Regions from separate parts of the Paenibacillus sp. P4_A9 genome, predicted to be linked through region 2. Evidence: riboswitches for the same ligand, from Rfam matches in the RefSeq annotation. Region 2 holds a riboswitch; each other region holds the start of a gene.
The links. A riboswitch is a leader RNA that binds a small molecule or an ion and turns the genes downstream of it on or off. The one in region 2 is predicted to bind cyclic di-AMP.
Positions count from the first base shown of each region.

Region 1: it holds a riboswitch for cyclic di-AMP, as region 2 does, so the genes downstream of both, AC1DVJ_RS04705 (APC family permease) here and AC1DVJ_RS03695 (C40 family peptidase) in region 2, are expected to answer to the same signal.
Region 3: it holds a riboswitch for cyclic di-AMP, as region 2 does, so the genes downstream of both, AC1DVJ_RS08770 (ABC transporter ATP-binding protein) here and AC1DVJ_RS03695 (C40 family peptidase) in region 2, are expected to answer to the same signal.

Region 1 covers NZ_JBFUHL010000003.1:182,116-192,650, reverse strand. Annotated here, with positions in the region: gene AC1DVJ_RS04735 (NUDIX domain-containing protein) at 1-298, opposite strand, end outside; gene AC1DVJ_RS04730 (hypothetical protein) at 691-2,103, opposite strand; gene AC1DVJ_RS04725 (hypothetical protein) at 2,253-2,468, shown strand; gene AC1DVJ_RS04720 (polysaccharide deacetylase family protein) at 2,526-3,596, opposite strand; gene AC1DVJ_RS04715 (polysaccharide deacetylase family protein) at 3,725-4,684, opposite strand; gene AC1DVJ_RS04710 (YqkE family protein) at 4,696-4,956, opposite strand; gene AC1DVJ_RS04705 (APC family permease) at 5,002-6,837, opposite strand; cyclic di-AMP (ydaO/yuaA leader) riboswitch at 6,939-7,090, opposite strand; gene AC1DVJ_RS04700 (NAD(P)/FAD-dependent oxidoreductase) at 7,383-8,612, opposite strand; gene AC1DVJ_RS04695 (EcsC family protein) at 8,797-9,597, opposite strand; gene AC1DVJ_RS04690 (polysaccharide deacetylase family protein) at 9,688-10,535, opposite strand, start outside.
Region 2 covers NZ_JBFUHL010000002.1:305,102-315,636, forward strand. Annotated here, with positions in the region: gene AC1DVJ_RS03660 (ABC transporter ATP-binding protein) at 1-950, shown strand, start outside; gene AC1DVJ_RS03665 (ABC transporter permease subunit) at 1,105-2,181, shown strand; gene AC1DVJ_RS03670 (ABC transporter permease subunit) at 2,178-3,134, shown strand; gene AC1DVJ_RS03675 (YdeI/OmpD-associated family protein) at 3,455-3,904, shown strand; gene AC1DVJ_RS03680 (DMT family transporter) at 3,918-4,238, opposite strand; guanidine-I (ykkC/yxkD leader) riboswitch at 4,331-4,433, opposite strand; gene AC1DVJ_RS03685 (hypothetical protein) at 4,530-4,664, opposite strand; gene AC1DVJ_RS03690 (MSMEG_1061 family FMN-dependent PPOX-type flavoprotein) at 4,668-5,138, opposite strand; gene AC1DVJ_RS03695 (C40 family peptidase) at 5,306-5,776, opposite strand; cyclic di-AMP (ydaO/yuaA leader) riboswitch at 5,780-5,918, opposite strand; gene AC1DVJ_RS03700 (hypothetical protein) at 6,087-6,905, opposite strand; gene AC1DVJ_RS03705 (M1 family metallopeptidase) at 6,990-8,984, opposite strand; gene AC1DVJ_RS03710 (YwhD family protein) at 9,199-9,690, shown strand; gene AC1DVJ_RS03715 (transglycosylase domain-containing protein) at 9,863-10,535, opposite strand, start outside.
Region 3 covers NZ_JBFUHL010000008.1:20,782-31,316, forward strand. Annotated here, with positions in the region: gene AC1DVJ_RS08745 (helix-turn-helix domain-containing protein) at 1-818, opposite strand, end outside; gene AC1DVJ_RS08750 (glycoside hydrolase family 88/105 protein) at 967-2,088, shown strand; gene AC1DVJ_RS08755 (VOC family protein) at 2,510-2,866, opposite strand; gene AC1DVJ_RS08760 (ABC transporter permease subunit) at 2,881-3,669, opposite strand; gene AC1DVJ_RS08765 (ABC transporter permease subunit) at 3,695-4,492, opposite strand; gene AC1DVJ_RS08770 (ABC transporter ATP-binding protein) at 4,498-5,382, opposite strand; cyclic di-AMP (ydaO/yuaA leader) riboswitch at 5,498-5,662, opposite strand; gene AC1DVJ_RS08775 (helix-turn-helix domain-containing protein) at 5,808-6,653, opposite strand; gene AC1DVJ_RS08780 (beta-galactosidase) at 6,795-8,858, shown strand; gene AC1DVJ_RS08785 (hypothetical protein) at 8,899-9,036, shown strand; gene AC1DVJ_RS08790 (methyl-accepting chemotaxis protein) at 9,214-10,485, opposite strand; gene AC1DVJ_RS08795 (hypothetical protein) at 10,482-10,535, opposite strand, start outside.

The DNA.
Region 1 (10,535 bases), on a different contig from region 2:
CCAGACGTGAAACGGACGCTTCGACCCCGCATTCTTCCAAGACTTCACGCACAATGGTATCTTGAATCAGCTCATGCTGCTCGATATATCCACCCGGGTTTGTCCAACGGCCCTTTCCCGGTTCTTGCGCTCTGCGCACAAGTAAAATCTTCTCATCCTTCATCACCAGTGCACCGACACCGATGCTGTAGTTCCCCCAATGAACAAAACTACACGCTGTGCAGGCTCTTCGCTCCGTCCCATCCACATCACGCGTCTCCATGGCAGCTCCGCAGCCCATGCAAAATTTGACTTCCATCTGTCTCAGCTCCCTTTGGATCATCTATCCTCTAAATCATCTATATGCAATGTTACTGCGAAAGATGGACAATAGGCAATACTAAGTACAAAGGATATACTTACCAGATGCTCCTCAAGACGATCCATGTCAAAGATGCTAAAGTACATCATTTTTCGGTAGAAGCAGCAATCATAGACGAATTAATGCAAAAGCGAAAGTACATCATCTTGGACCGAAAAGGTGCCAAATTGCTGAGAGTCGGCAGAAATTGTTGTACTTTTGCATGAATTTCAGGGGCAATTTGGAGAAATGTGGAGCGATTTCGGTTAAAAAAAGAAAAAAGGGTCCCCGCCACATCCAATGGCGTTCGGGACCCCCTCCACACTCATACCCCTCTTCCTTGCCACTACCTAAACCAAAAACATCGCCACAATCGTCGTTACCGCTAAGCCAATGAGCACGGGCTTCAGGTTCCGTCTCGCAAGCTCGAACGGACTCACACCGCAGATGGCCGCAGCCGGAATGAGCGCCCACGGGATCAAGGTTCCGCCGCCGACCCAAATGGCGGCAACTTGCCCTAGCGCGGTCAGCACCGCTGCGCCAGAGCCAATGGCGGTCGCGAACAGCTGCGCGATGGAGCCCGCCAAGGATATACCCGAGAAGCCGGAGCCATCGAGGCCTGTAATGGCGCCGACGACGGTTAACGTCACGGCACCAATTGCCCCGTTCAGCGGCACGACTCCTGCGAGTGCCACGCCCAGATCGTTCACGATGCCATGTGAACCCTCTGGAAGTATTTTACCAAATAGCTCCGAGATGGCGGAGTCACCTAAATAGAAGAAAGCCGCAATCGGGATAACGGGTCCGAAGACTTTGAACCCAAACACAAAGCCCTCGATTAAATAGGAGGTAATTTTCTCCACACCCGCATTTCGGTGAGCGATCAATGTGACCGCTATTAAAATGAACACCGCCGTACCGCCGACGAGAGCGGTTGCATCGCCACCCTGCAGATTCAAGACGAACATCGCAATGACATCTAAGGCAAATAACACGGGAATCGCAATGGCTAAACTTCTCTTTAATCGCTCGCCGATCAGCACTTTGCCGTCTTCCTCCACAGGAACGAGACCGCCGCTTTCCTCTAAACGGGTATCGATGAGACCGCTGCGCCATTTCCCATTTTTCATATCGCGCCGCATAAACCAGAACGCTGTAATGGTCGTAACAAGACCCATCACAATAACGAGCGGAATGCTTGCTTCCATCACGGAGGAAACCGGCAATCCGGCTGCATCCGCTGTCAATTTGGGCGCTCCTTGAATAATGTAATCCCCAGACAGCGCAATCCCATGTCCGAATAGGTTCATCGCCATAGCGGCACCGAGTGCCGGCAAGCCAACACGAACAGCAACTGGCAAAAGCACAGCACCAATCAACGCAACCGCAGGTGAAGGCCAAAAAAACCAAGACGTCACCATCATAATGATGCCGATACCCCAGAAGGCTAATGCTGGCGTTCTCAGAAACTTCGTCAGCGGTGCAACCATCGTTTCATTAATCCCTGTACGAATTAAAACGCGGCTCATGGCAACGATAATCGAGATGATCATAATCGTCCCCATCAACTCTTTCGTTGCATAAATAAAGCTGTTAAATACACCAGATACAGAGCCGCTCAATGTTTCCGTAGCTAAAAATCCTAGTGTAAAAATACCCACCACACATATCATCGTCGTATCTCTGCGTTTAACAAGAAGTGTAAGAATAAAGCCAATGAACACTAAATAGACCCAATGAATCGGTAAAAGTTGAATATCCATCCTGCACCACACACCCTCTCAGCCCAAGCAGCAATTGGTGCTACATTGTATGCTCGGCTAGGCATAGGCGTTCGTCTAAATTCGGGCATTTCGCCACCTTGTGGTACAATAAAATAACTATTTTAATGAAGTTAGGGGATTGTACATACATGGCAAGGAATCAACGATTACATTCAGATTCAGATTTTCAGGAGGTCATTGATCGACAGGGCGTTGTTCGAATTTTTAAAGATGACCATATCGTCGATTCCAATGCGGTCGTCCTGCGATTCAGTGATACGACAGTGGTTGTGCAGACACGCGTTAGCGATTTGACCTACTATGATCGAGCAGCATGTGAGTTTTTTGAGATGAAAAGAAAATAGAGTTCCTGCTTCGTGAACAAAAAAGAAGCCGCTTCAATGCGGCTCCTTACTATAGTTTTACTTTACTTTTTTATGATATAACTTCATTCTCCACATCAAATCATCTTCAGACATATACGCTGCGCCTGCATGGACTCTAAAAATCTCATTACTCCCTTTGCTATTTATCCCCTCTTTGGTCGTAAAGAAAAGTTCGATTCCCAATTCCTTTCCTACCCTAATTACAGTTTCATTATAGGCACCAAAAGGAAACGCAAGTAGACGGTACTGAGGTCCAAGCTCTTCCTCAATACGGTTTTCAGCCGTGATCAGATCGTGTTTAATTCTTTTTAGGTACTCAGTTTCGGTCTCTAATCTCTTTTCAGCTTCCAAATAAATGGGGTTTGTAAGCATAGGCATTAGTGCGTTGCTTGAACCCGCCTTGGCTTTGTCATGATGATCATAGGTATGAGAGTAAAAACTCATCCCGTTCTGTTTCATTTCTCTCATCTGATCCCATGTTAGACGCGGTGCCTTTGGATGATCTATTGAATCGACCACAATAAATTTTGTAGCATGAAAACCTAAGCTAAGTAATTCCGGATACGCGTGGGTATAAAAAGATTCATATCCATCATCAAAAGTGATTAAAACCGCATTTTGAGGAACCTGAGCCTCATTCTTCATAAAATGAATAAAATGTTCCATGCTGATTACATTGTAATCTTCTTTCTTCAATCTTTGCATGTGACTTTTAAATCTTTTCGGGGAAATTGTAATGCCATTTTCTTTCTCATCAATGTGATGATAGGTCAGTACAATGACTTTGTCGGTATAATGGACCTTTTGTTTGCTATAATCTGTTTGAATAAAAGATAGCGTATTTACTTGATGCTGTTGGGGTTGTTGCGTTTCTAGTTCTAATTGTTGTGCTACTTGTTGTTCTACTTGTCTTGCTTCTTGTTCTACTGGCTGCTCATAAGAAGGCACAAGTTGTTCTTCGCTAATTACTTGTTCTGGCATGATTGTCTGCTCTAAGGACTTCTGCGATGTCGTAGGCAATAATACATAGAGACAAAATAAAAAGCTAGAAACTAAAAGAACAGTAAACGCCACATTCGTTGGGTTTTCCAATTTCGGTCTATTCATGCGGACAACAACCCCATAGATGAGAATATAACAAATTAGGAAGATAGTATCATGAAAACGCTTTCTTGTAAACTTTTTATTACACAATGCTTTCCCCGTCTCAGGGGCAAGAAAATATGACTTCGTGCTTAATTAAGTTCATTAGCAGCAAGCTGTACAAAGCTGTAGCCTAATTTACGTAATTCAGGAATCGCTCTGATGACACCTTCAGCGGTATCCTTCTCGGGATGATTCATATGCGCAAGAACAATGGAACCGCTCGTGGCCTTGGTTATGGCCTTGTACACCTGCTCCGTGTTATAAGTAGCTCCTGCGTCACCAAGCACAGAGTAGCCTGCTAACTCAAAGCCAAGATCATGGGCAACATACACCGCGACATCATCATAAAAAGCCGTACCCGAGCGGAAAAATGTTGGTCTTTTTCCCGTCAGCTTCTCAATCTGATCCGCATTGTCGTTCATTTCATGAATGGCTTCTTTGACGTTCTTCGTGCCCGCGATACCATAGGCTGGCTTGCCATTCACCGATAATGGCCGGTGCTCGGTGCCATGATTTTCGATCTCGAACAGCGGATTCGCAGCCAACGTGGCAAAGATGGCTGGATTCACAGCTATCCATCTCGCATTGATGAATAACGTAGCCGGAATGTGCTCCTGAATCAAATACTGGATCAGCTTCTCGTCGTAACCACTGCCTTCTTTCCCGCCGCAGGCATCAAAGGTGAGGGCTATTACTTTGTCATTCGTATGTAAACGTGTTTTCACACCAGGGACACGCTCTCCCCACTTCGTCGGTAAGGCAGAGGCATAACGAGAAATTAAGGATTGTTCCACCGACGCGAAGGCTGGGATGGCCTCGATTTCTGCTGTAATTGTCGGACTATCTGATATCGAATGGGATGAGTTCGTCGTGACAGGTGACTCTGTTGGGATGCTCACAGGGGTTGGTGAGATAGCTGGTGGTGTTGCCGTTGCACTCAGCGGCGCAGCTGTTGTAACTGCTGTTGTAACTTGTACGCCTTCAGCACCCTGCTCCACCTCACAACCTGCAAGCGCTATCATCGCGATCACAAAGAAAAGGAGGCACATCGTGCGCCCCCTCATTTGTGTTTCCGCCAATCTAATTTACTTTTCTCCAGCTGATATGCAAAATCATTTTCAAGCCGCTTCTCTTCCGCTTTGCGAGCCGCCTCTACCTTGGCTCTTTCGGCGTCCTTCTTCGCTTGCTCTTCCGCTTTCATCGCGTCAGCCTGGGCTTTGAGTCCTTCCAAAATTTCCGGACGCAGCAGATCCTTAAGTGTTGCGGGTTTATCTTGCGCGCTAGCCGCAGCTGGCGTCATTTTAGCTTTCTTTTTCACCATAATAAGGTCACCTCGTCTACATGTTCTCCCTATTATTGTACACGTCTACTGGTGTAAATGATACGGTACCGTCGCAACAACGATATCCTTATCAGCTTGAAGCTTCGAGCGTATACGCGCTGCAGACTGATTATGGAGCAGACGGTGCCACCATTTCTTCGGCATGAATTGAGGGAGAATAACCATGATAGACTGCTTCTCTGACACGTGAGTGTCGATGCGATCAATGAATTCTGCCAGCGGCTTCAGGATCGTCCTGTACCGTGATTTGAACACGACCAGTCGTACGCCTGGATCCCAGATCTGCCACTTCTCCTGCATCGATTCTTCGTCCTCATCCGAGAAGGAAACATAGAAAGCGATGACGTTTGGCGAAAGTGATTTCGCATAGTTCAGTGTTTGCTCGACAGCGCGATGAATCCCGGCCACAGGTACGATAATCACGGGTTCTTTGGTGCAAACACGGTCTTGTGTAATATCAATTCTCAGCTGATTGGCTACATCGTCGTAATGGTGAGCGATCTTCGTGATTAACCATAGTAAAATCGGTGTCACAATAATAACGATCCAAGCACCCTCGCTAAATTTAGTCACAGAGAAAATAATAAGAACCGCAAAGGAGACGATGCCGCCTAGACCGTTAATGATCAGCTTCCCGATCCAACCGGGTACGCGTTCTTTTAACCATTTACGTACCAAACCAGCCTGAGCTAATGTAAAAGATAAAAATACGCCAATCGCATAAAGTGGAATAAGTCCGTCGGTCTTACCTTTAAAGCCAATCAAAAGCAGGCTGGCCAATACGCCTAGCGTGATAATGCCATAATGATAGGAAAGTCGATCCCCACGGAAAGAGAACATACGCGGGAAGTTTTTGTCTTGGGCCATGATCGATGCCAAAATCGGAAAACCATTGAAACTTGTATTCGCAGCTAGCACCAAAATGAGCATCGTCGCGATTTGGGTCGCATAGTACATGACTCCGCGGCCAAAAGCTTGCTCCGTCACCATCGATAGAACCGATGTATGCCCGTTATGATCAGGTGCAACCCCATAGCCTAAAGCGATCAGCGTTACACCGCCGAACACGATGGCCAATAAGCCGCCTAAGGAGAGGAGCGTACGGTTTGCATTTTTGACGGAAGGTGTTCGGAAATGTGGGACAGCATCTGAAATCGCTTCGATTCCCGTTACAGCTGAACAACCGGATGAGAACGCCTTAAGAAGTACGAATAAGGTTAATGAGTTCGTCGCAGCGCTTGGTGCGAATTCGATCGCATGCGTATTGAGTGAGCCCGTCAGTAAATCGAAGACGCCTTTACCAACTAACAACAGGATACAAAAGATGAAAAAGTACGTTGGTATCGCGAATACAGTCCCTGATTCGGAAGTACCTCGCAAATTGAGCCACACCATTATCCAAACTAGAATTAGCGTTAAGGGCACAATATAGGGCACCGTAGAAGGAAAGGCCGACGTAATCGCCTGTACACCGGCAGAGATCGAAACCGCAACCGTTAAGGTGTAATCGATCAGGAGCGAGACCCCTGTAAGTCGTCCCCACACCATACCTAAATTTTCTTTCGTAACCATATAAGCGCCGCCGCCCATGGGGTAGGCTTCAATAACTTGTCTATAGCTCAACACGAGCAGTAGGATCAACGCGATAATGGAAATGGCAATGGGCAAGGAAAACGCAAATGCGGCAACCCCAACTGTTGCGAGCTCTAACAGAATTTGTTCCGTCCCGTAGGATACAGAGGATAATGCATCCGAAGACAGGATAGGAAGGGCTTTCCAGACAGGCAGTTTCTCCGACTCAATCTCACTCGACTTTAGCGGCTTCCCAAACACAATTTTTTTTAATGAATCACTTGTCATTTCGTGGTCGTTCCTCCAATTAAAGCTAATCTCAATGATCTAATCCCGTAAAATTGACGCAAAAAAACACAAGGATTGACCTTGTGTATTAGACACATGTTCTCCTTTCTCACGATCGCTTACGAGGTTAGCTGTCGGGTTCGGGCCGCGAGAAATCCGCCCTAAAAGGTACTTGGTATCAGCACCATTATTCACCCCATGAAACTCGTGGTTCCCCCGCTTTTCTTAACAGAAAATTAAGCGAAATATTCAACTGTTCAGGTACGAGTTGAATACTACTCTCTTCTTCCAACATAGTAAAGGAGGGAAAAAACGTAAAAAGGTCTTTTCCAGTACCCGATTCCTCCAATAATTCGCTTACATTCAGTTGATTCATTGTTTATCTTCCATTCTCGTAGTGGTTCGAGGTATTTCGGGCAAAATAGAGGGTTGCATTCTTCAAACATTGGTTAATTCATTTATTACGGGGATATTTATTGGAGGAAATCCTTTTGAGATCTAAAAACCTAGTAATAATTAGTGTTTAGATGGAAAAGTTAGCAGCATTAATTCGGCACATGATAATTGCGGGTTGTGGATTTTTGCTTCCAAATCATTTTCTTCCAAATGAGTGGAATGCCGCCGATGAGGTATAAATAGCGGGCATCGATCATTTTTTTGATAAGTGAGGCCATGCGGCCTTTCACTTTCTTGACTTTGAGTAGACCAACAGCCTGACCGCGGCCTAGGGATGCAACTGTGCCTTTGAAATCATATACAAAAGGCTTCATTTCTTTGCCTCGAACAGTCTGAATGAGATTCCTAGCTGCATTATAGCCCTGTTGGACAGCAATTTGGGCATTTGCGGGATATGGCGTACCCTCTGGGCTTGTAACAATCGAGCAATCACCGGTAATGAAGATCTCTGGAAACTGATGCGAACGCAAGCAGCTATCCACTTTTACCCGCCCCCGCTGAACCTCGAACCCCGCTTGCTGCAGCAAGGAATTACCGCGTATTCCCCCTGACCAGACTACCGTTCCTGCGCGAATGAACTCACCATTGCCCAGAATAACTCCTTCCGGTGTGCATGCCTTGATCGCGGTCGATAGCTTATATTGCACGCCCTTGCGGCGCATTACTTCCATCCCGTATTCAATCAGATCCTCAGGAAGCCCGGGCGGCAGCGCCGATGGGGAAGCTTCCACATTATAAATGCGGACATCCGCAGGATCGACATCATAGGTTTTACACAGAACGGGAATGCGGTCCGCCAGCTCTCCGACAAATTCTGTACCCGTGAACCCCGCGCCGCCAACGACGAAGGTCAAATAATCCTTGCGCTTCGGTGCCATTTTGGACTTAGCAAACATATATTCAATGTGCTGCCGAATGAAGCGGACACTGTTAATGCTTTTGATGGACATGGCATATTCATTCAAGCCCGGAATACCGAAGGTCTCCGTCTCACTTCCTAAACCAACCACCAGGTAGTCATAGTCGAGCGTAGCATCTTCCAGCACAATCTTCTTTTCATTAGGCAAAATTTCTCTAACCGTCGACTTCACGAACCGTATCTTCCGTTCATCAATCAAATCCGAAATGGTCACGCGCGCGTTCTCATGATGATCCGTACCGGCAGCCGGCATATGCAGGTGTGTCGTAATGTAGTGATAGTCGTGCTTGTTGACCAGTGTGACGTCCATCTCATTCTTTCTCATCTTCTTCTGCAGCCTTATCGCTGTGACAAGTCCGCCATAGCCTGCGCCCAGGATAACGATTTTGGGTTTACTCATTGCCTCAACACTCCTCCATTTGTGAAATTAATCACATATATGCTTGTGAAAATAATCACAATTAATCACAAGATGAGCCGGTATCCGACTCTCTACTAGTGTATGCGTGAGGTTCCAAGAAATAACTATGAGTTTGACTATTTATGAAAATAAGGCGTGAAAGGCAACTGATCATTCGTCCCTACTACGCCTCAAAGTTAGCGTCCAATTCTGCCGCTTTGTCTTGCAAAGTGCGCAGCCGGTAGCTGTTCATGCCTGTCACGCCGAGCTCCTCGAGCAAGCCAAAGTTGGCCCAAGCGCCGACGACGGCCCCGATGCCGGGGATGAGCTGGAGCATTTTACGAAAATCAATCGTATCCCTGTACTCCTGCTGGAGCTGCAACCAATTCACTTGTTTCATGTAGTCGGCGGCAGGCGGAAAGGACTGCGAGACGGCAGGCCAATTCTTAATGGTGTTAAGCAGTTCCGGCTTCTTCTTCGAGCTAGAGAACGCCAGCTGGAACACGTATAGAATGAACAGTCTCTCTCTATAATCCTTGGTCGAATACCCGTAAATATGCGCTAATTCAAAAAGGAATTTCAACTTAATCCCGATCAGAATCGGAAAATCAGCAAGCCCAAGCAAAATTCCGCCAGCACCCGCACCAGCTCCCTCGGCGGCCGCGATCTTTTTGTAGAGAGATAGCAATTCCTCTGCTTTGGCATCACGATCTGCTAAAGACACGCCCTTTAAGGGATCCGTTGTCGGCATATAGTTCATCCCGAACAGGGTCGTTTGCACAATCCCTTTGACCGTCGCGGTGATCGTATTGTGGACTTTCTCTGGGATCACTTGGTTGATGCGGTTTTGGACAGATTTGGAGGCACGCTCTATTAGGTTCGGTTGCTTTTGCAGACGTATTTCCCAGCGCTTAAGCTTTCTCTGCATTTGCTGCTCGTAGATCGTGTACGCTTGATCCATTGCTCCACCGCCGCCTTTTGTCATCGTTCGTTTAAGTATAGTATACCGTGGAGATGGGCTCAAGGTGATTGGTGGTGTTGGTGGGGGTGGACTGATGAGTCAAATGGGTGCCCACTACTTGGTTTTTGAGAGCTTGTGAATGAACGCTTTCAGGTTTTCTTCTCCGTTGATAAAAAGCCTTTTGAGCAGATAAGGAGACTGATGATTGGTCGTGTAACCTTGTTCGATCGTAAAAGCGTAGCGAAAGCCGTGGTCTTGTAAGAGCTTTAATGTTGTTTGGTTATATTCACCGTAGGGATAGCAGAATACGTCTGCTTGTGTGCCTAGCTTTTCCTCGATTAGCTTTCTAGCTTCAGTGATCTCGAGAGCCTGTTGTTCCGCTGAAAGCCGGGGCAGATGAGGGTGTGTCATGCCATGAGGTTGAATGTCCCAGCCGGCTTCATGTAGTTTCTCGACTTGCTCCCAATTCAGATAGCCATCATGATCGACCATACCTGGTGACATGAAAAGTGTAGCAGGGAAATCGTATTTGGCCAGGATCGGCATCGCCTCCTCCAGATTATCCACATAGCCATCATCAAAAGTAAGCAATACCGGTTTTTCGGGTACCGTGAGCCCGCTTTCATTTTCAATAAGGCCTATGAATGTTGTGAGAGAAATGGGATTGTACCCGTGGTCATGCAGATATTTCATCTGTTCCAACAGCTTCGCTGGGGAAATAACGACCACATTTCCTGGGTCAATTGTGACGCTGTGGTAGTTGAGTACTGGGATACTGACTTTGGATGGGGAAGGAGTGGCAACAACAACGGGCATGTAAGTGACCGCTGTAACGGATGGTGTTGGAGTTGGGGGTATGTCCACTTGGACGGATGATGTTGGCGTTGGCACTGTGTCCACCTGAACGGATGATGTCGAAGCTGGAATTGTGTCCGGCTGAACTTGGACCGGCTGTTCGAGCT
Region 2 (10,535 bases):
TCATCTGTGGTACTTGGTTTGTTATCGATAAGCAAATTAGCTATGGTGAGTTTATTGCCTTCGTACTATTAACCAGTGTATTCTTGGGTCCCATTCAGAAAATCAATAACGTCATTGAGAGCTATCCGAAGGGGATTGCTGGCTTCAAAAGATACATCGAAGTGATCGATACCGAGCCTGAGGTGGCTGATCATCCGAATGCCCGCAAGGTGGATCACCTGGAGGGGCAGATCAAGTTTGATAGCGTCTCCTTCGGTTACGGGGACGAAGATCGCGTCTTGAACAACATCTCCCTTTCTATTCGAGCGGGAGAGACGGTCGCATTCGTCGGGCCATCCGGCGCAGGCAAAACGACCATCTGTTCTCTGTTGCCTCGCTTCTACGATGTCACCGAAGGCAGCATCACGATTGATGGACTCGATGTCCGTCAGATCGAGTTGGAATCGCTGCGCCGCCAAATCGGCATCGTGCAGCAGGATGTGTTTCTGTTCTCCGGCACGATGCGGGAGAACATTGCGTACGGCAAGCTAGGCGCGACGGATGAGGAGATCTGGGACGCTGCGCGTCGCGCGCAGCTGCAGGGGTATATCCAGTCCCAGCCGAAGGGGCTGGATACGGTGATCGGAGAGCGCGGCGTCAAGCTCTCCGGCGGGCAGAAGCAGCGCCTCGCGATCGCGCGCATGTTCTTGAAGAATCCGCCGATTCTCATCCTAGATGAGGCGACATCGGCGCTGGATACAGAGACCGAAGCGGCGATCCAGCAATCCTTGGCGGAGCTGTCGAAGGGCCGCACGACGCTCGTCATTGCGCATCGACTCGCGACGATCAAGAACGCTGACCGTATCGTTGTTGTAACGGAAGAAGGCATCACCGAGCAAGGCGCGCACGAGGAACTTATCGCTGTTGGCGGTGTGTATAGCCGACTGCATCACGCGCAGTTTAGCTCTTAGGTTAGGAAGCTTTCACTTCCCACTTAATTGTGGGAGGTGAAAGCTTTTCTCATTTTCTGCAGAATGTACTAGTCCTTTCCAAAAGCTTCATGATAAACTATGACAATACGAAAATCTATTTTACCGCAGGTAAATAATAATTGAGGTGTATGGATTGAAGTCGATAGGACGATGGCTATTGCTGGGTGTTATCACACTGATCGGTATTTTCTTGCTGAGCAATATTAAGATGATGTTCCTGTCAGTTCAGCCGGATCAGATTAAAGTGATGGTCAATTCCAGTATTAGCATGCAGAAGGTAAGCGAGATGCTGCCAGGCAGTCGCGTTTTAAATGAGAAAGAAGGGCTTTTTCAAGTGCCATACGGGAAGTTCTGGGAGTACCAAGGAACAGCGAGCACCATCAGAGGCGTGTTGCGATCCTCAGTCGTTCCGTTGGATGTGCCAGTCGTTTCTTGGCGCCATTATACCTATACGGTGACAAATCAGCTAAAAGGCTTTCTTCACGGTGATTTCGGGAAATATCGGGATCCTTACAATCGCAAAGAGGTGACCATAAGTGAAGCAATCCCTAAAATGTTGTTGAAAACGTGCAAGTACTTCATTCCTGGCCTGCTGCTCGCGATTGTGCTCAGTATGCTATTTGCGCTGTGGGCTTCCATTTCAAGAGGAATCGGTGCTTTAATGGATGGTATTCATGCACTACTTATCGGATTACCGGACTTTTTCCTGATCGTACTTATTCAGTTAGGGGCGATATATGCCACCAGGCTTCTGGGGCACTATGTGCTGCTGATCGTTCAAGTGGGTGATCGAACACCGTTCCTTATTCCGTTCCTGACGATAGCGTTGATTCCTTCCGTTACGATCTACGGGACTCTGCGTGTCGCTATTGCGCGCGAGCTGGGGCAGGATTATGTGATAACTGCGCTAGCTAAAGGCTTGACGCGTCGCGAGGTGATCTTCTCGCATGTGCTGCGTAATGTGATGGAGGATGTATTGGCAATTTTGCCTAGAGCTACGACACTCGCATTAGCTAGCATGGCGGTCGCGGAGGCCATTTGTGGCATTGGGGGTCTGGGAGGCTTCATTATCTTGCCGATGTATCAGGGGTTGTCCTCGATGTCTGCCGTTTGTATGGTGCTTGGTTTAGTTGCAATGGCGTTTCATATTCTCTACGCGCTGCTGCGGAAGTGGTTTGTGGTACGTGCGGAGGAGGTGGCCAGGGTATGAGGAAACGTCCAACTACTGCTTTTTATGTATCGATCGCTTTCCTAGCCATCTTCCTGCTTGTGATGGTGTTCGGGAGCTGGATGAAGCCGCATGGCATAACTCCAGAGGACAAAATCAACATGATCCAATACCAAGAAGACGGCAAAACGAGATACAGTATTCCGCCTTATGCACCCAATAGCACATTTCTGCTCGGAACGGATCATCGGGGCTTCGACATGCTCAGTTTATTATTGAATGGGTTAAAATACACCCTTGGCACTGCGCTTGGACTGACTTTGCTTCGTTTTGCCTTTGCATTGCCATGGGGGTTTTGGAGCGGGATGACAGGCAAAGGACGGGGCTTGCTTCGATCCCTGCAGTGGGCGGTTGCGGCGGTGCCGGCATTTATTTTCCTCTACCCACCTTTAGTTGGCATGTATTATGGGTTGCGGCTTGATCTCGGGATCAAAGCAGACCCGCACAACAAGTTGTTATTCAGCGTTACCTTCATCATTCTCGTTACACTAATTGGCGTGTTCCCATTAGCGCATCAGGTCGCAGACCGTACACGCTATTATAGCGGCAAAATGTACATTGAAGCGTCCCGCCTCATGGGCGGTTCCTTCTGGCATCGAACGCTGCGGCATATCTTCCCATCGATGAGAAATGAAATGATGTTCATGTTCTTAAGCGAGTTCATGCAGGTACTCTTCCTACTCGGTCAGCTTGCTGTATTCAATCTCGTGCTGGGCGGCACCGAAACGATCGGTGACGCAGAAGCAGGCTTCTCGATTTCCATCAGCACCTCAGGGGAATGGTTGTCGCTGATCGCCTACGGCGCACGCTATATTCGTCTGCATCCGTGGATTATTCTCAGCGCGGGAACGAGCTTTGCCATGCTGTTCCTCTCTCTGCAATTTTTCTTAAATCAGCTCAAACGCCGCTATGGCGAGGAACGACAGCTGATGTAATAGAGTCGAGCGTCCATCCGTAGGGTGGGGCTCGGCTTTTTTTGTCGTTGTCATAGCACGTCACTTCCTATGCCTAACGGACGTCACAGTCGTTATTGGCTTCCTTGGGGCGCCTTTTTGCCCCCAAAACCGTAAATAACGGCGGCTGGAGTCCGTTAGATCGGGAACCAGTCTATTTTTCTGGGAATAGCGGCATACAGGTCCGTTAGAAATTCAGTAGATCGATCGTTTGTTCCTCCGTCACTGCGAGGGTAACTTCTGGTATGTAGTTTTATGGTAAAATAGCCTTAATCCAAACCATTACATAGGAGGCATCAACCGTGAGTGTAACATTCCATACAACCGTGATGAAAGCCCACAATAAAAATGCTACTGGGATCTCCATTCCCGAAGAGGTCATGACTTCTTTAGCAGGTGGCAAAAAGCCAAGCGTTTCCGTGACCTTGAACGGTTACACTTATCGGACAACGATCGCCGTCATGGGTGGCGAATACCTCATCCCGCTCAGCGAAGCCCATCGACAAGCCTCCGGCTTGAAAGCCGAAGACCCTGTCGAGGTGACGCTAGCTCTAGATCTAGCGCCTCGCACGGTTGAAGTACCGGCCGATCTTCAATCGGCATTGTCTGAAGTAGAAGGCGCTATCCAGCGGTTTGAAGCTCTCGCTTTCTCCAAGCGTAAGGAATTCGTCCGGCAGGTCGAGGATGCCAAAACACAAGAAACGCGCCTCCGCCGGATCGCCAATGTGGTCACGCAAATGAGCGAGGTCTAAGGCTCGAAGCACCTTAGTGCCCAGATGTAAATTTCAACCCAAGCACACCGACCAAAATCAAAACCATAAACAAGATACGAACTAAACTTATCGGTTCATTGAGAAATAGCGTGCCAATGATAATTGCGCCGACTGCACCGATCCCGGTCCAAGCGGCATAGGCGGTTCCGATGGGAAGAGTTTTCGTAGCTGCCGCTAAAAAATAAAAGCTAACGATCATTCCGAGAATCGTGACCACAGTGGGGACAAGCCGTGTAAATCCGTTGGAAAATTTCAATGAGATGGCCCACACCACCTCAAAAACACCTGCAATGGCCAGATATAACCATGCCATAAGTTCTCACTCCTTTATGTTTGCGATCGATGTTGTTGTTAGTGTCACCAAAAAAACAGAGAAAAGCCCGAGAGTCTCGCATTGCTGCGTTAGACTCCCGGGCTTTTCTCCCTCCGTGACCACAGCGTATTCGCTGTGTGTTTTCCCTTGGACCAGCAGGCGATTACACGCCTCGGAACCCTAGAAAACGACATGCCGTTATTATAAGACGGCTCACATTCGATGTCAAGTTACACATTCTGGTTGTTAGGGGCTTCCTCTGTTGACCGTATCTCAGCCGTCCATTCTATACTAATCCTCCAACGTAATCCCGTTCAATGCCACATGCGCACGGAACATGTCCATGCCGTCCGGCTGTTCCTGCTCGGGTATCCAAGTGCCTGACTCCCAAATCTTCGAAAGCTTGAGCGCGCGGCTGCAATGCACGAATCATTCCTGCACTTCAACGCCAACAGCTGCGACTGGTGATTTGCCATTCAGCTGCATCGTCGCCAGTAATTCCTCATCCTTCGTCAAATAAGCGCGGCCATTAACGCGGAGCACCATTTCGACACCGGGAATGATGAACAGGAGACCGACTTGCGGGTTGGTCAGCAGATTTTGCATCGAGTCTAGTCGGCGATTGCCGAGTCTTTCTGGGAAGATGAAGCGGCGTTCATCTAAGACGCGAACGAATCCTGGGGCATCCCCGCGTGGGGACACATCGCTCGAGCCATTCGCATTCGACGTAGAGAAGAAGAATAAGGGCGATTTGGCGATGAAAGCACGTGCGTGCTCGTCAATCTGATTGATTACTTTATTTTTAATCGCGGGATGCGGCTCGCCAATATCCGCTCTAATCTCATCAATGGATTGAACAATACCGGGAAATGGGGGAAGTGTGCTAGCGTTTGTATCCATGCAGTCCGATCCTTCCTCGAATAAAACGTGTAGTTGTTGATTTCATAATTTATGTCGCCCGAGCCCGATACATATAGTATACGCCGTTATCCCCGCTCAAATGAATAAAGCCCTGCAAGCCGCTCTTACGAGCAAAGCTTACAGGGCTTTATTCTGTGCCGAGAACATTACTTGGATTCAGCAGTTAGTTGATTGTAGATATCATCCCACAGAACACGTCTGGCTGATACATACCGCTTCGCATAATAGGATTCGCTCAACTTATTCTTAACAACACCTTGGTTAGTAGCGGAGTGAACGAATTCACCATCACCGAGGTACATCCCTACGTGAGAGATACCGCTGCCATCCGTGTTGAAAAATACAAGATCACCCTTACGAAGGTCACTTTTGTCAACCCAGTAGCCTTCTTTGTTTTGTGATTTGGAGCTGTGTGGGATGTCGATGCCGAACTCGCCGAACAAGTAGGACGTGAAACCAGAGCAATCGAATCCTTTGGTTGTCGTTCCTGCCCATCTGTAAGGAGTTCCTACAAGCTCGTCTACCGCATTATCCATATCGGATGCTGCGAAAACGCTTCCTACACTAACACTCAAAAACAAAACAAGACTAAAAACAAGACCAACAACTTTCTTCAACTGCTTGTCTCCTTCCGGTGCCTACGAGGTTAGCTGGAGGGTTCGGTTGAAGGTTCCCTATGATCCCTGTCTTGCAAGATCAATTCACCCGGAGTGGTTCCCCCGTTTCCCCATAAAATGAGGAATTCGGCATGCAATATTTGGTTTTTTTGATGCTAGTCCTTTTTATTCGTCATAAAGAATGAAATTCCTCTTTTTAGTTTGAAAAATAGGCTAAAAATAAGCGAAATTGTTCGGAAATAAGACAAAAAAAAGCCCCTTTCTCAAGGAGAGGGGGTGAATGCTTGCCTATTGGCTGTTTTGCTGGCTATTAATTGGATATTTTGGCTGAAAGTAGCTGAAATTGGGAAGAGATGCCCCAGATCTGGATGAAAATGTGAAATAGGGGGTATAGCTGATAAATAATTAGTGCTACCAGACCTGCCCACAGGTAAGTGGCTGTGACCGTGACCCCTGCCAATAGTCCTGTGAATAGTAAAAGAGTGATGGCAAGTCCGACAATCGGCAGTGAATATCGGAAGAAAGAGATAACAGTCGATAGGATACCAAGCTTAGCTGCTATAGCGAATTGCACGTACATAAAGAGAAGCTGCAGGAGAAAGCCGTACACCAATAAACTAGTAATCCAAGGCAGAAGATCGAGAAGTACCTGCTCATAGGAAGCGCTGTGTCCAAGAATGTATGTGGCCTTCGGAAAGATCCAGATCAAGGGGAGCAGCGTAAGGGCGATCCGGATCAGATATACAAGCAGGAACGGAAGCATGAGCTGCTTCATTCCACGAACAAAGCGATAGCCAGCGTTCTGGTGGGAGTGTGTAAGTGAGTAGAAGACGCCGCCATTCAGGAGAGGAGTAAGCAGCATACGAGCACAGAGCAGCGCAGCAAGCCACCAGAGATACGAATAGCTGAGATCTGTTTTGATTAATTGAAACTGGCCTTCAGCTAGGAAGATCTGTAAAGCTTGTTTGGGCTGCTCAGCGCCTGGGAAACGATGCATGAGGGGGACGAGTATTCCCTGCACGAGCTTATACAGGAGAATACCCCAACCCATCTGATACAGGAATAGAATGATCGTGGCAAAAGGCTGCGCCATAGCTGCTCTGAAGCCGGATTTGATATAGGTGGCCAACGAGGTCCCTCCTTAAAGTTTTCTTTAGAAAACTGGCTGCGTAAGCATACGCTCAGAGTTTGTCATAAGACATAAGCCAAGCCCTTACCAGGCGACTGAGTTGAATATGGCTTGCAGGAGCTGAATAATGCCGAGATTCCACCGAATTTGCCACTTTGTATTTAATTGCGTTTGATAAAAGTTGTTGATGTGCTTATTTTCTAGAATGAGCGTGTACTTGGGATCGATTCGCACCCAGTCGACAGGGGACGCATGTGTTAATGTGAAATCGATGCTGGTTTCCTTGCCATCCCATGTTTTATCCAGCGTTGTACCGTCTGCAAAATGGAACTGAATCGGCACTTCCGGGGAGTTGCCGCCATGCTTAACGATGCGAACGGTACTTTCATAAGCTTCAGCGCCTTTAGGCCCCTGAGCTTTCACCTGTACACGCTCGACAGAATAATCCATCATCATGCTGCCATATACATATTGATTAAAGAAATCATCCCACTTCGTCTTGCTGACATCCTCCACAACCTGTTGGAAATCCTTTGTAGATGGATGCTTGAACTGCCAACGCTGGAAATATGTTTTCATAATGCGGTCCATCACCTTGGTACCGACTTGCTGCTCAATCGCTTTAAGCACGAGCTTGCCGCGCGTGTACACATTTTCTGCATACTGATCATGTCCTTTGTAGGCCCATGCCTCTTTCTGCAGCCCATTGGGTGAGGTGATATAGCTGGATTCGACAGGCAAATTAGGCGCATCGCCATATTCAGCTTCCATGACTTTATCCTCCGCATAAGAGGTGAAGCCTTCATCGAGCCATGCTTCCTCGAATTCATTACTAGCGACGAGCCCATAGAAGAATTGGTGGCCGATCTCATGAACGACGACGCGTTCCAGCTCTAAATCGGGATCTTTGTCGCTGGCGCCCCACGCGGTGACCAAAGTCGGATATTCCATACCGCCGGCGCCATTCCCGCCAGGAGGCGGTACAACGATTGAAAGCGTAGAGTACGGATACGTTCCGTACCACTGGCTGTAGCGCGAGAGCGCCTTTTTAGCTGCGTACATATAGCGATCCTTCAGGTCTTGGTGATTGGGATCGAGATAAAGCTTGATTTTAACCCCTGGAACCTGTGGGGCAGAGAAGGGCTCTTCCACATAGACGAAATGAGGCGACGCCGACCATGCGAAATCATGGACATCCTCGGCATAAAATTGGTACGTCTTCATGCCCTTGTCCGTCACAGCAGGCTTCACCTGAAAGCCTGTGGCCGCCACCATGTAATTCGCGGGCACTTGAATTTTCACATCATACATCCCGAAATCGGCATAGAACTCGGAATTTCCATGGTATTGATGGAGATCCCAGCCAGGCTCTGTCCGTCCTCTTGTCCCCTTGCGTTCATAAGCGGCAACCTTCGGAAACCATTGCCCAGCCATAACGAAGTCACCCACATATCCCATTCTGGCAAAAGCTGCAGGCAGCTTAACAAGGAATTCCGTAGTAATGGTCACGCGTTCTCCCGGTCCTACTGGCTTAGACAATGGGATTTTGAGCAGCGTATGGTCGTCCTTATTGCCGTCATCCGGTTGCTCGAACGACATTCGCTTGGTCAGATCGTCGCCAGTATCGGACTTCACGGATAACAGCTCCATGCTGCCGCCGCTTTCGGCCTTTGCTTCATCCTCCCGCAACTTCCCGCCGGATTCGCGCATAAACGTCGTTTTCTTTGAAGCGAATGCATTCGGATAGAGGTGAAGATAAATTTCTTTCACAGGAATGGATCCTGGATTTTCCCACGTGAGCGTTTGTTGCCCTTGAAGCTGCTGTGTTTCTGGCGTGTAGGCAACGTTCATGTGATATTCAGCGATACGATAACTAAGTGGTGTTGAGGCTTCTAACGGTTTGCCATTATCTGCAGGCTGCATGTCCGGTGTCTTAGCAAAAGGTACATCTTTAGAGACGACAGGAACAGTCCCTCTTGGTGTGGAGGGGAGCAAGGTGTTCGTTAGTAACACTGCGCCGGCAGCAAGGAGCATAACAGCAAACCACTGTACCTTGCGGCTATTGAATAGAGCATTCATATCCATGAGATTCACCCCGCCTAAACAAGCATCTACAGCATGTATATGTAGACAACCTAGGGAATATTTCTGCGAGGTGAAAGAAATGTGAGAAAACCCTTATCGAGGAGAGAAATAGGCATGGAAGACCGCCGCCCCTTGTTCTACAGGAAGACTTTCGCTACAATGAAAGCAAGTCGTCATTTTAACCTAATGTAGAGTGGAAGGTGCCCTTATGGAAGCGGATAAGAAGAAGCTGGCCTTAAATATAGTAAGCTCGAAAGTGAATCACAAAGGCTTTGGTGCAGGAGCCATTGATCTGAGTAACGTCTCCGGTATCATTATTGACGGGGATGTAGCGTATCTGGATGAAGGAACACTGCATGCCAAGAGCAAGATTGAGAAAGGGATCAAATTCTCCACAAACAAAGAGGATGTCCCGAATGGCCGTAAAGCCTGGATTGTGTGGGTAGCGGTTGATCGCACAGAAGATGGCGCCTACTATGCAGGGATGTCCGCTTGCGAAATGTTAGTCGATACCGAAGCACGCCGTGGATGGAAGATTCTTGCTGAGCATGTGAACAAAATGGATGGTGCCATGAAGCGCAAATTCATCCTAGAGGGATTGTCTGACAGTGAGCGGGAAGTCCTTCGAAATTGTCTGATTGCGCACAACGAAGACTGGTGGAATCGCTCGGATCAAAGCCTCAAGGACGCACTCTCGTAAGCTTTCTTTAGCAAATATAGAGAATATGAACATTATGTGTCATCCATTGTTACACAATGTCGAAGCGGGTATACTAGACCCTAGTGTATGTTACCTCATATACTAGGACAGCAAAAAGGCAGGACTAAGACGCGCTTAGTACTGCCTTTTTGTGTTTTCTTTGAATGGGAAATTAATCGTTCCACCAACGTTTAAGGTCGTTCCACCAAGAGCCGTTATCCCCTTTGGAACCGGCTTTTTGACCGCCCGCTGCATCTGGATTAGCAGGCTTGCCTGTACAATACGTAGTAGGCTCTGTGCCAGAGAGGAAAGCCTCCATCTTGGCGTTCGGGCAGTCCTCATTAGACAATTTGCCGCTCACAGGATCAATGTAAACGGTCGATACACCCTCGGGGATCGGGAACAGCTTCGGCGGAATGGCATCCAAGGTCTGTTCCGTGAAATCCGCGAAGATCGGTGAGGCCAGATGAGACTCGACCGTTGAGATATCGCGGCTCTTGTCATAGCCGACCCAGACTGCGGTGGAAAGCTCAGGTGTGAAGCCGACGAGCCAGGCGTCCGTATCGGTTGTGCCTGTTTTGCCGGCAATCGGCCGCTTAATTGTACTGGCGACACGGTTACCCGTGCCTCCCTCTTCGAACACGCTCTCCATTAAATTTGTCATCACATAAGCAACCGCAGGCGGAATCACTTGCTCCTCTACCGGAGTCGCTTCATATAAGACACTGCCATTCGCATCTTCAATTCGCAAAATGGCGGTCGTTTCATGGTGAACCCCCTGATTCGCAATAGAGGCAAAGGCCGAAGCCATCTCCAATGGACTCACGGGGAAGGAGCCTAGCGCA
Region 3 (10,535 bases), on a different contig from region 2:
TAGAGAGGAGTATGTCCCGTAACCGACTTAAATACGCGGCCAAAATGCGTAACACTCCCGAAGCCGACCTTCTTGGCAACCAGAGAGGCTTTCATGGAGGTTTGCTCCAGAAGCTTTTTCGCTTCTTTGATCCTGACGCTGTTCAAATACTCCACGAACGTAAACCCTGTAGCTTCCTTAAAAAACCGGCTTAAATAATACGGGCTGATGTAAAATTTCTCCGCCACTAGATGCAACGGCAGCTCCTGCATGTAATGGCTGTTCATATAGCGAACAACCTCCGAGATTCTTTCGTGCATAGGGCTTGGAGATTCTAGCGACTCCATACTGTGTTGCTTGACATGCCGGCAGCATATCATGAGCAATTGCAGCACCAACGTCTGCGCGTACATCTCGAAGCCAGGCTTCTTCTCCTGCATCTCTTGCATAATGCTCTGTGCAATGGCCTCGATGGCGAGCCGCTCATGCAAGGGACATTTTATAATGATGTACGCGTTCTCGAGCAGTGGTTGCAAAATATCCCGATAGGAACCATTCACCATGGCCATATAGTTCTCATGAATGTTAACAATGAGCCGCTCATGCTTAGGCATTTCTGTATTGGTCGTCCGATGGAGAATATTCGGAGAAATGATGATCACATCCCCCTCGTTGATGATCATCGTCCTGTCCTTTATGAAAAATGTCCGTTTGCCAGACATCAAATAGAAAATTTCGTACGTACTATGAAAATGGCTCACCGGCATATTGTGGCTTAGCGCCTTTCGATAGGATACCGAGAAGGTCCCTTCACGGTTATCGAATTGAAAATCTCCCATCTATGCTCCGCCTCTCACTTGAGATGCCATTTATTATACGCCTATCCTCAATTCCTGCAAGATATAAGAAGAAAATCGGAATTAACGCAAAAAATGTACATTTTCCTCTGCTAAAATAGGCTTATATCAAGAAGGAGGAATTAACACGATGCAATCTTCAGAATCTAAGGAAAAACAACTAGAAGCCCTAACCCCCATTCAATGGGCGGAGAAGGCCTGTGAAGCTTTAATGTTCAAATTCGAGCCGGAATCGCTTCCGCCGGACCGGTTCCACTATCATCAGGGCGTTTTTCTGTCGGGCATGGAGAAATGCTGGCGAGAAACGAAGAACGATAAATACTATACGTATATCAAACGGTGGGTGGACAGCCTGATCCTTGCGGATGGCAGTATTAAGAAATATAACCCGGATGAATTCGATGATATTCAGCCTGGCGTACTGCTCTTTAATCTATTCGAGCAAACAGGCGACGAGCGGTATAAAAAGGCTTTGTACACGCTTGTCTCCCATTTTAAGACATGGCCAACCAATCCATCCGGCGGTTTCTGGCATAAGGGGAAATACCCCAATCAAATGTGGTTGGATGAGCTATATATGGCTGGACCGATCGCCGTCCAATTCGGCCAAACATTCGGCGAAGCCGACTATTTTGACATGATGACCTACCAAGCGATCTTGATGGAGAAGCATACCAAGGATCCTAAAACCGGCTTACTGTATCACGGGTGGGATGAAACCAAAGCTGCTGCTTGGGCTGATCCTGAAACAGGCTTGGCACCGGAATTCTGGGGCCGCGCCATTGGCTGGTTCCCCGTCGCTTTGCTGGAAATGTTCGAATACCTTCCTGCGGACCACAAAGATAAAGCACAACTGACGAGCATTCTTCAAGATCTGCTCATCGCCTTAACACACTATCAAGATACCGCCACAGGCTTATGGTATCAGGTTGTGGACAAAGGAGACATGGCGGATAATTGGTTAGAAAACTCATGTACATCCTTGTATGTGCATGCCATTGCCAAAGCCGTGCGATTTGGCTATTTGGATGCCAAGTATTTGTCGTATGCGTGGAAAGGATATCAAGGCGTCATTGATACGCTAAAGCTTGATGAGAACGGCCATGTGATCATCGGCCAAATCTGCATCGGCACAGGAATCGGAGACTACGCCCACTATATTGCCCGTCCAACGAGCGAAAATGATTTGCACGGCGCTGGCGCTTTTATTCTCATGTGTGTGGAAATGAGTTTAGCTCAAAAAGCGATATAACATTAAGAAGCTGAAAGCTAAGAAAAACGACTCCGCCATCCTCTTAGGACGTATCACAGTGTTTAAGGAGAAATATAGCCGACTTATTATTATAAATTTTATATTTTGATTGAGAAAAAGCACCCATTAGGGTGCTTTTTCTCTTTCTTTTATAAGTTTCTAGTACCATAAGCCACCACGCGTTTAGCTGATCTGACACGCTGTAGCTGGATTTTCCAGCTTCAATGCCACGTGACTAGCTGATCTTACACGCTGTAGCTGGATTTTCCAGCTTCAATGCCACGTGACTAGCTGATCTGACACGCTGTAGCTGGATTTTCCAGCTTCAATGCCTCGTGACTAGCTGATCTTACACGCTGCAGCTGGATTTTCCAGCTTCAATGCCTCGTGACTAGCTGATCTGACACGCTGTAGCTGGATTTTAACACTTACAAATCATCAACATATTTCCATCTGGATCTTTAAAATTGAACCAATGGCCATGCTCTATTTCGGTAACGAGCTCAACATTACGGTCTTTCATGAATTGGTAAGCTTGATGGATATCGTCCGTGTTAAAATGGAAGGCAGGCTTTCTAAAATAGGAATCACTATCGTAAATCTTACTGTCTAAAATGAGATTTAATCCATTATTATCTAATGGTAGACAACAAAGATGGCCAGCAATAATCTCATACGTAGGTTCCAGCCCAAGAATGGAGCAATACCATTGCCTTGCTTCTCTAATATCACTTACAGGAATAAAAATGCCGCCTACTTTACTTAATATCACACTCACTTTTTGACACTCCTTCACAAATCTCGTTTTTGAAAGGAAACATACGTGACAACTGTTAGGCCTACAATTACGACAGCCGAAATGAGGACATACACGGTATCAAATCCGCCGCCATACATGATATTTTTCGCTTCATAATATTTAAACGGGGTCACATATTTCAAGAATTCCAGCTTATCATTAAAGTCGATGGCAATCGATAAAATGAACGTGAAGAGCATGATGCCGGTTGCAAGCGAGGCTGCCTTTTTGGCATTTTTATAAACGGCTGCAATGGATGTTCCAATGACCAGAAAGAGCAGCTGTAGAATAAACATACCCAGCATGACGATTGTGATATCCCCATTCACGGCCTCACCTTTGCTGTAAGCCCCAACAATGAACATACTCGAAATCCATGACACGAGGTTAAAAATAAGAATGTTCACTAAAGCGCTTAGCAGCTTCCATGTGATGATTTGATGCCTAGACAAAGGCTTCACAAATAAAAATTCAGACGTCTTGTCCCGCTCTTCCTTCGCGATGATCGTAGCACCGAGCATAGCTGCATGGATCGTTGCCATTAAAAAGAAGTATAGGACTAGGATACCGAAATAGCCGCTAGCCTTCGATAAATCCAACGCGCCTGCCCCCATAATCACTTGAAGTGACTTCGGCATTTCCGCCATAAGATCATTAATCTGTCCGTTCGCTGCCGTTGCTTGATACTTGTTCATGCCGCTTGCTACTAGAAAAATGAGCCCTAAGCTCCAAAAAATCATCGATTTCCGAAATGTTTTCATTTCTCTCCAAAAAATATTCAATGGCTGTTCCTCCTCTCACCCGAGTTTATACGGCATGAACATCCTTTTTTGTGTAAATGACGTAGCTGGCCGCAATAGAAACGACGATAATCGCGATAGCTGCAATGACATAAGATACCTCATAGCTGGCATGCTCAATCATGTATTTCCCGTTAAAGTATTTGAATGGCGAGAAATAACGCTTAGCTCCCTCCCCATCTACGGCAACGACCATTCCGATAACGAAAAAGGCAAACACCGTACCAAGACTGACTGATAAGACGGCTTTTATTTTAGAAAACACGACTGAAATGATGAACCCTATGGCTAGAAACATGAGCTGGATAAACAGTAATGTGAGTGAAATTAATAGAAATATGTTCACATCGAAATCAACCGTTTTCACTTGAAGCGCCATCATATAGGCTGCAGCGATATAGATCACACACGTGATTAAAAGGGAAACAACGGCCGCTAATAGCTTGGAAGTCAATATTTTAGTACGCGTTACGGGCTTCGTAAGAAGAAAGTCTGCTGTTTTCTCACGAACTTCCTTGGAGAGTATAGACGTTCCCAAAACCATTGCTTGAATGGCTCCGCAAAGCGTAATGTACATAAAGATATACATATAGAACCCAAGCAGGGTACCAAAGGTCTCGATTTCAATACCAAGCGCTTTCCTGACCCCTTCCGGATACCCTTCTAATATAGAAGAAAATTCAGCAAAATCCTTAGAGACAGAAGGAAAAAGAGATAGGAATAAGACGATGACAGCAATTAAGGAGCACGTCCACGTGATCGTGGATTTCCGATAAGCTCTCAATTCATGAAGGAAAATATTCATCCCTTTTAAGCCTCCTTCTCGTAGTAGTGCATAAAGATCTCCTCTAAATCAGGCTCTTCGATCCACAGATTCTCAATGTCAATTTCAGCAACTTTCCTCATCACTTGATTGATATTCCCTTTAAATAAGAAGCTGGTTGTACGGCCTTGGACATCAATGTCATTGACCCCGGTCATCTTGAAAAAAGTAGGGTCGAGTGCTTGTGCAGTATCGATTTTAAATCTTTTGAAATTGTTTTCTTTCAACGTGCTGATCTTCTCAACCGTCATAATCTTACCTTCCTTAATAATCGCAACGCGATCACACAGTCTCTGCACTTCACTCAATATATGAGAGGAAAAAAGAATCGTAGCTCCCCTTTTATTCTGTTGTTCGAGTAATTCGAAAAACTTCTGCTGCATGAGCGGATCTAGTCCACTTGTCGGTTCATCCAGGATAATGAGCTTAGGATCATGTAACAGGCCTTGAACGATGCCCACTTTCTTTTTATTTCCTAAAGATAAATCATCAATTTTTTTCGTAACATCCAGATCCATTATTTCTGCCAGTTCTTTTATTCTTTTGGTACAATCCTTCTTGTAAAAGCTTGCTGAATACTTGAGTAGGTCAATGACCTTCATGTTGTCATAATAAAAGACCTCGGAAGGTAAATAGCCGATGTCTTTCTTAATTTCAGGCGCAAATTGGATGCAGTCTTTCCCGAAAATTTTGGCACTGCCGCTTGTTGGAAAAATCAGTGACAGCAGCGTTCGAATCGTGGTTGATTTCCCTGCGCCATTCGGTCCAATAAAACCAAAAATCTCTCCTTCTTCGATCGAAAAACTAACATCTGTAATGCCTCGTGAATTCCCATAGGTTTTGGTCAAATTATTAATTTCAATGGCATGCATGGTATAGCCTCCTTATGAATTTCCTGTGATTTATTGGGTTTAAAGCATGCAAAAAGAAGCCCTAAGCATAGAGAATCTCTACGCTCGGGCTTCTTCACAGAAGAAGGCGAGTGTGCGGTTCTCTCTCAATGCACTACGAGGTTAGCTGTCGGATTCGGACTTGAGAGCGTCCTACCTAATGCTTGCGAGCATCAGGATTCACCCCATGAAGCCATGTGTTGCTTGTGCGGCTTCGATTGGTTCCCCCGTTTCCCTACTGGGAATTAAGTGGTATATTTTAGAAAAAAACAACTTGTCGTAATGAATCTTACGCCGATCTTGGTAGAATGTAAAACTTAGATTCGCCTTTAATTATTGCTTATTTGACTTTGGCAACTCATGAAAGCGTATTCATTCAGAGGTGGCGTTGATTATCCCCTACTTTGCTACATTTTAGTGCTCATTGCATTATACAACCGCCGGTATTCCTGCGGAGTCTGTCCGGTGTGCTCCCGAAAGCGCGCGATGAAGTAACTACTCTGCGAAAATCCTGTATTCTCTGCCACTTGCTTGATCGTACATTCTGTCGACATGAGCAGTTGCTTCGCTACGACAAGACGACATTCAAACAGCCATTCCATCGGCGGCCGCCCCATCACTTCGTGGAACATTCGACTAAAATAATACGTGCTGAAGCCTGCCTGCTCGGCCATCTGCAGTAGCGTCAGTGACTCCGTACAATGAGCCCGGATATATTCCGCAACCTCTCTCATCCGCGCACGCTTATCCAGCATGGTCGCTGTTCCAAGTGTCTCCGCACTCACGGCAAGATCAGCAAGCAGTTCATAGAGCTTTACGGCCAATTGCACCTCGTTCTGATCATAAGGAGAAGCCAGTTCCAGTAAGCCTCCGGACAGTTGTTTGAGCTTGGGCACATCGCTGTAGGTAAACAACCATACGGATGAAGTTCCTTGACCGTTCAATAACCTGCTTAGCCCCTCGCCCGCAAGATGGACCCAGAATACCTCCCATGGCTCCTTCGGATCTGTTCGATATTCCTGCTCGAGACCAGGTCCGTAATAAAAGCCCTGTCCTGCTTCCAAGCAGATTTCCCTTCCGTTCGCTTTCACATAGCCTTTTCCACTTAAAACGATATGCAAATTGGCTTGCTGCAGCTGTCCCTTAGAACGCCACTCCTGATGATCGGGAAAATCGGCATATTGGCCAATCATATCTGGAAAAACTGTGTAGTACTTGTACATCGGTTCAGGTAACACATAATGAATTCTCATGGACCCTCCAAAACGCAAAAATCTGATATATCGAACAAAATGATGTTATATACATAATATTATAAAGAAATATAATGAGTACATAAAGAACTTTTCATAGCAATAAATTACTATATAACAAGAAATGAGGATGTTTCTATCGTGGATAAAACCATTCCAGGCGAACAATTTGATCTAGGTGTGTGCTACTACCCCGAGCAGTGGCCGGAGCACATGTGGGACGATGATTACAGACGAATGCGAGAACTGGGCTTTACCATTGTGCGGGTGGGTGAGTTTGCATGGAACTTTTTTGAACCAGAAGAAGGCGTATATGCGTTTGATCTGTTCGACCGCGCCATTGACCTTGCTCACGAGCATGGACTAAAGGTCATTCTCGGCACTCCGACGGCGACGCCGCCCGCTTGGATGACGCAGCGATATCCCGAAATTCTGAATGCCACTTTCGAGGGTGTGCAGTATCAGCATGGGCTTAGAAGGCACTACAATTACAGCAGCCCTGTGTACCGAGACTATTGCGCGAAAATTACGGAGGCTATGGCTGTTCATTATGCGAATCACCCCGGCATCGTAGGCTGGCAGATTGACAATGAGCTCAACTGCGAGGTAAATGTCTTCTACGCTGAGGCAGACCATGCAGCGTTTCGGACTTGGGTACGTGAGAAATACGATACCTTAGATGCACTCAATCAGGCGTGGGGGACTGTCTTCTGGAACCAGAGCTACTCGGATTGGGAGCAGGTTCATTTACCCCGCCCTGCACCTTCCAAATCTGCCAACCCACATCAAGCTCTGGACGAAAAGCGGTTTATTTCAGCTAACACCATTTCCTTTGCCCGCGTGCAGGCTGACATCTTACGAAAGCTTGCTCCCAAGCAGTGGATCACAACCAACGGCCTGTTTGGCCATCTGGATAGCCATGCTATGACCGATGAGCTTCTGGATTTCTTTTCATTCGACTCGTACCCGAACTTCTCCACCATCTGGAATGATGCCGATCGCGAGGATCCGCTCATGGATCGCAGCTATTCCAACCAGCTCTCCAAAGTTCGTTCGATCTCCCCTACCTTCTGCATCATGGAGCAGCAATCGGGCCCTGGCGGTTGGGTGAATGTGATGGCACAATCTGCACCAAAACCAGGGCAAATGAGATTGTGGACGTATCAATCGGTTGCTCACGGAGCGGATATGGTCTTGTTCTTCCGATGGCGGACGGCAACATTTGGCACCGAGATTTATTGGCATGGGATCAACGATTATCACAACCGACCTAACCGTAGGGTAGCTGAAGCAGCGCAAATTAGCATTGAATTGGGGAAAATCGGAGAAGTCATTGCCGGATCTCGGTTCACTGCGGAAGTCGCTATTCTGCACGATTATGACAACGAGTGGGATGGAGAATTCGACGTATGGCACGGTCCACTAACGAGAGAGAGTGAATACAGCTGGGGGAAAGCCCTGCAATTCAGCCATATTCCTTACGATTATCTGTATGTGCAGAACAAGACTACCCTGGAAGACCTCACTCGTTACAAAGTGCTGATCTACCCTCATCCGGCTATTATGTCGGAGGAAACGGCAGAGCTGCTTAAGCAATATGTCGCAGGTGGAGGCAAGCTTCTTTTCGGAGCTCGCTCCGGCTATAAAGATCTACGTGGCCATTGCCGAATGACGCCTTTCCCTGGACTAGTCGCGGAACTGTGCGGCGTGACGGTGGAAGACTTTACCCTTGTCCTGAAAGAGGCAACCACACCGAACATGCGCTGGATCGATGGCGGCGACGAAGCTAGTACGCCAGCACGTCTGTTCAACGACATCCTCCTGCCAGAGAGCGGCAGTGTACAGACGCTGGCCCTGTTCGACGGAGACTATTATACGGGGAAACCAGCGCTAACCAAGAATACCTATGGCAGCGGTGAAGCCTATTATTACGGAGCCGCTTACAGCCGCGAAGTAGCGGATGCCTTGATCCGCCGCCTTGGACTTAAGCCTGCTACAACTGGTTGGGCAGAGCTGCCACCTGAGGTAGAGGTTGCTATCCGTGTGAAACAGGATCGGCGCTTTGCTTTTCTCCTGAACTACTCCGGCAAACCGGTCAGAGCCAATCTGCTGCAGGAGTTGGAAGACATGCTGGAAGGTGAACGGCTTGGCGCAGGAGAGCTGGAGATTGCTCCTTATGGTGTGAAGGTTTTGGCTTTGGATTGATAAAAGGCTAATCGAATACCCTAGCTTCCTTGCAGCATAATTGCATAAATCTACAGAAATCGTTGGGAACAGCGCAGGCATTGATGCAAAAATGCAGGATATATCTCGTGTTTACGATGGATTGGCAGTGAATGATGCGAAACTGCATCAATGCCAGATGATTTCCACGATTCCGTAGGAAAAACAAGGGAAATGATGCATAATCGCATCAATCGCCTCGTATGACGCTGGATTCCAGTAGAATGATGCATAATCGCATCATTCTGCTGGAATCGTCCCTAAGTCGGAGCATAACTGAAAGAAGCCAGCAAACTCAAGGGTTTTCTGGCTTCTTATGTGAATTAAATAAATAAAGTTATATTTGAAAAACATTAATCTTGGATTTCAGTAGATCAGCCTGACTTCGCAACATTTCCGAGGATGAAGATAGTTCTTCCATAACAGCCATTTGTTCTTGCACGGAAGACGATACTTGTTTCGTCTCCTTCGAAATCTGAGTGGCAATCTCTGCTACTTCGTTCGTTTTGATTAAGGCACTCTCAATTTTCTGGATTTGATCCGTCACACAGCCTACGATATTTTCAACCGTTTGTGCTGTTTCCAAGACGGCTCTGTTGATCTGATTCAGTGCCTTCTTTCCTTCCTCACCCTTGCCCACTTCGCGGCTTGCCAGTTGTTCTTGATCGGTTATTTTCTCTACAACTCCCGCTACATCCAATTCAATCTGTGTGGTCAACTGGCTGATATCCTTCACCGCCTTGGCGCTTTGTTCAGCCAATTTCCGTATCTCCCCAGCTACGACCATGAAACCTGCACCATGCTCCCCTGCTCTTGCTGCTTCAATGGAAGCATTTAAGGCAAGCAAATGAGTTTGCTCTGCAATATCACCGACAACTCGCGTTATATGTCCGATTTCCTTCGCATTATCGTGTAACTGCCTGACGACGCCAATGGATTCCAGATTGGAGTTCGCTAGGTTCAGCAGACCTTGTACAAGTGAACGCACGATAACTTCGCTCTCCTTGATGGTTCTCAATGTTTCTTGAGAAATAGTCTGAGAATCTCCTGCTTTGGCCCCAATTTCATCCGCAGCTTGTTTAATCTGCACGACCGCAGTTAATGTTCCTTGCGTAGATGCTGCTTGCTCCAATGCACCGTTCGATATCATTTCAACTGCGCCGGCAGTGCGTTCGATCTGTTTGGCAGCCTGTACCATACCACCGCTTAATACGCCTGCATGGCTGTCCGTAAACGAAACGCTAGCAGATATGTCCGTGATGATTTGCCGCAAACTTCCAATCATTGTCTCAAAAGATAGACTAAGCAATCGAATTTCGTCATTCGAACGATACACTGGTATTTCCACTTGTAAGTTACCGGTTGCGGCTTCGTTTGCAGCATTGGTCAATCTGAGAAGTGGTTTTGTAAACCAGGTAGCGCCAAACCATCCCAATAAACCTGTCCAAAAAATGCCGAGCAGCATAATGATGGAGAGATATAGCCAATCTGCCATATTGGGAGCGATGATGTCTTTCAAATAGAAAATAAATAATGCGCTGCTGCCATAAGTGACGATGGATACAATAACAATACCGATTACAATTTTTTTGACTAAACTCAAATTCATGAAGGAGCACCTTTCTCTTCGGACAATGATTCGCTTTCGATTGCATAGCC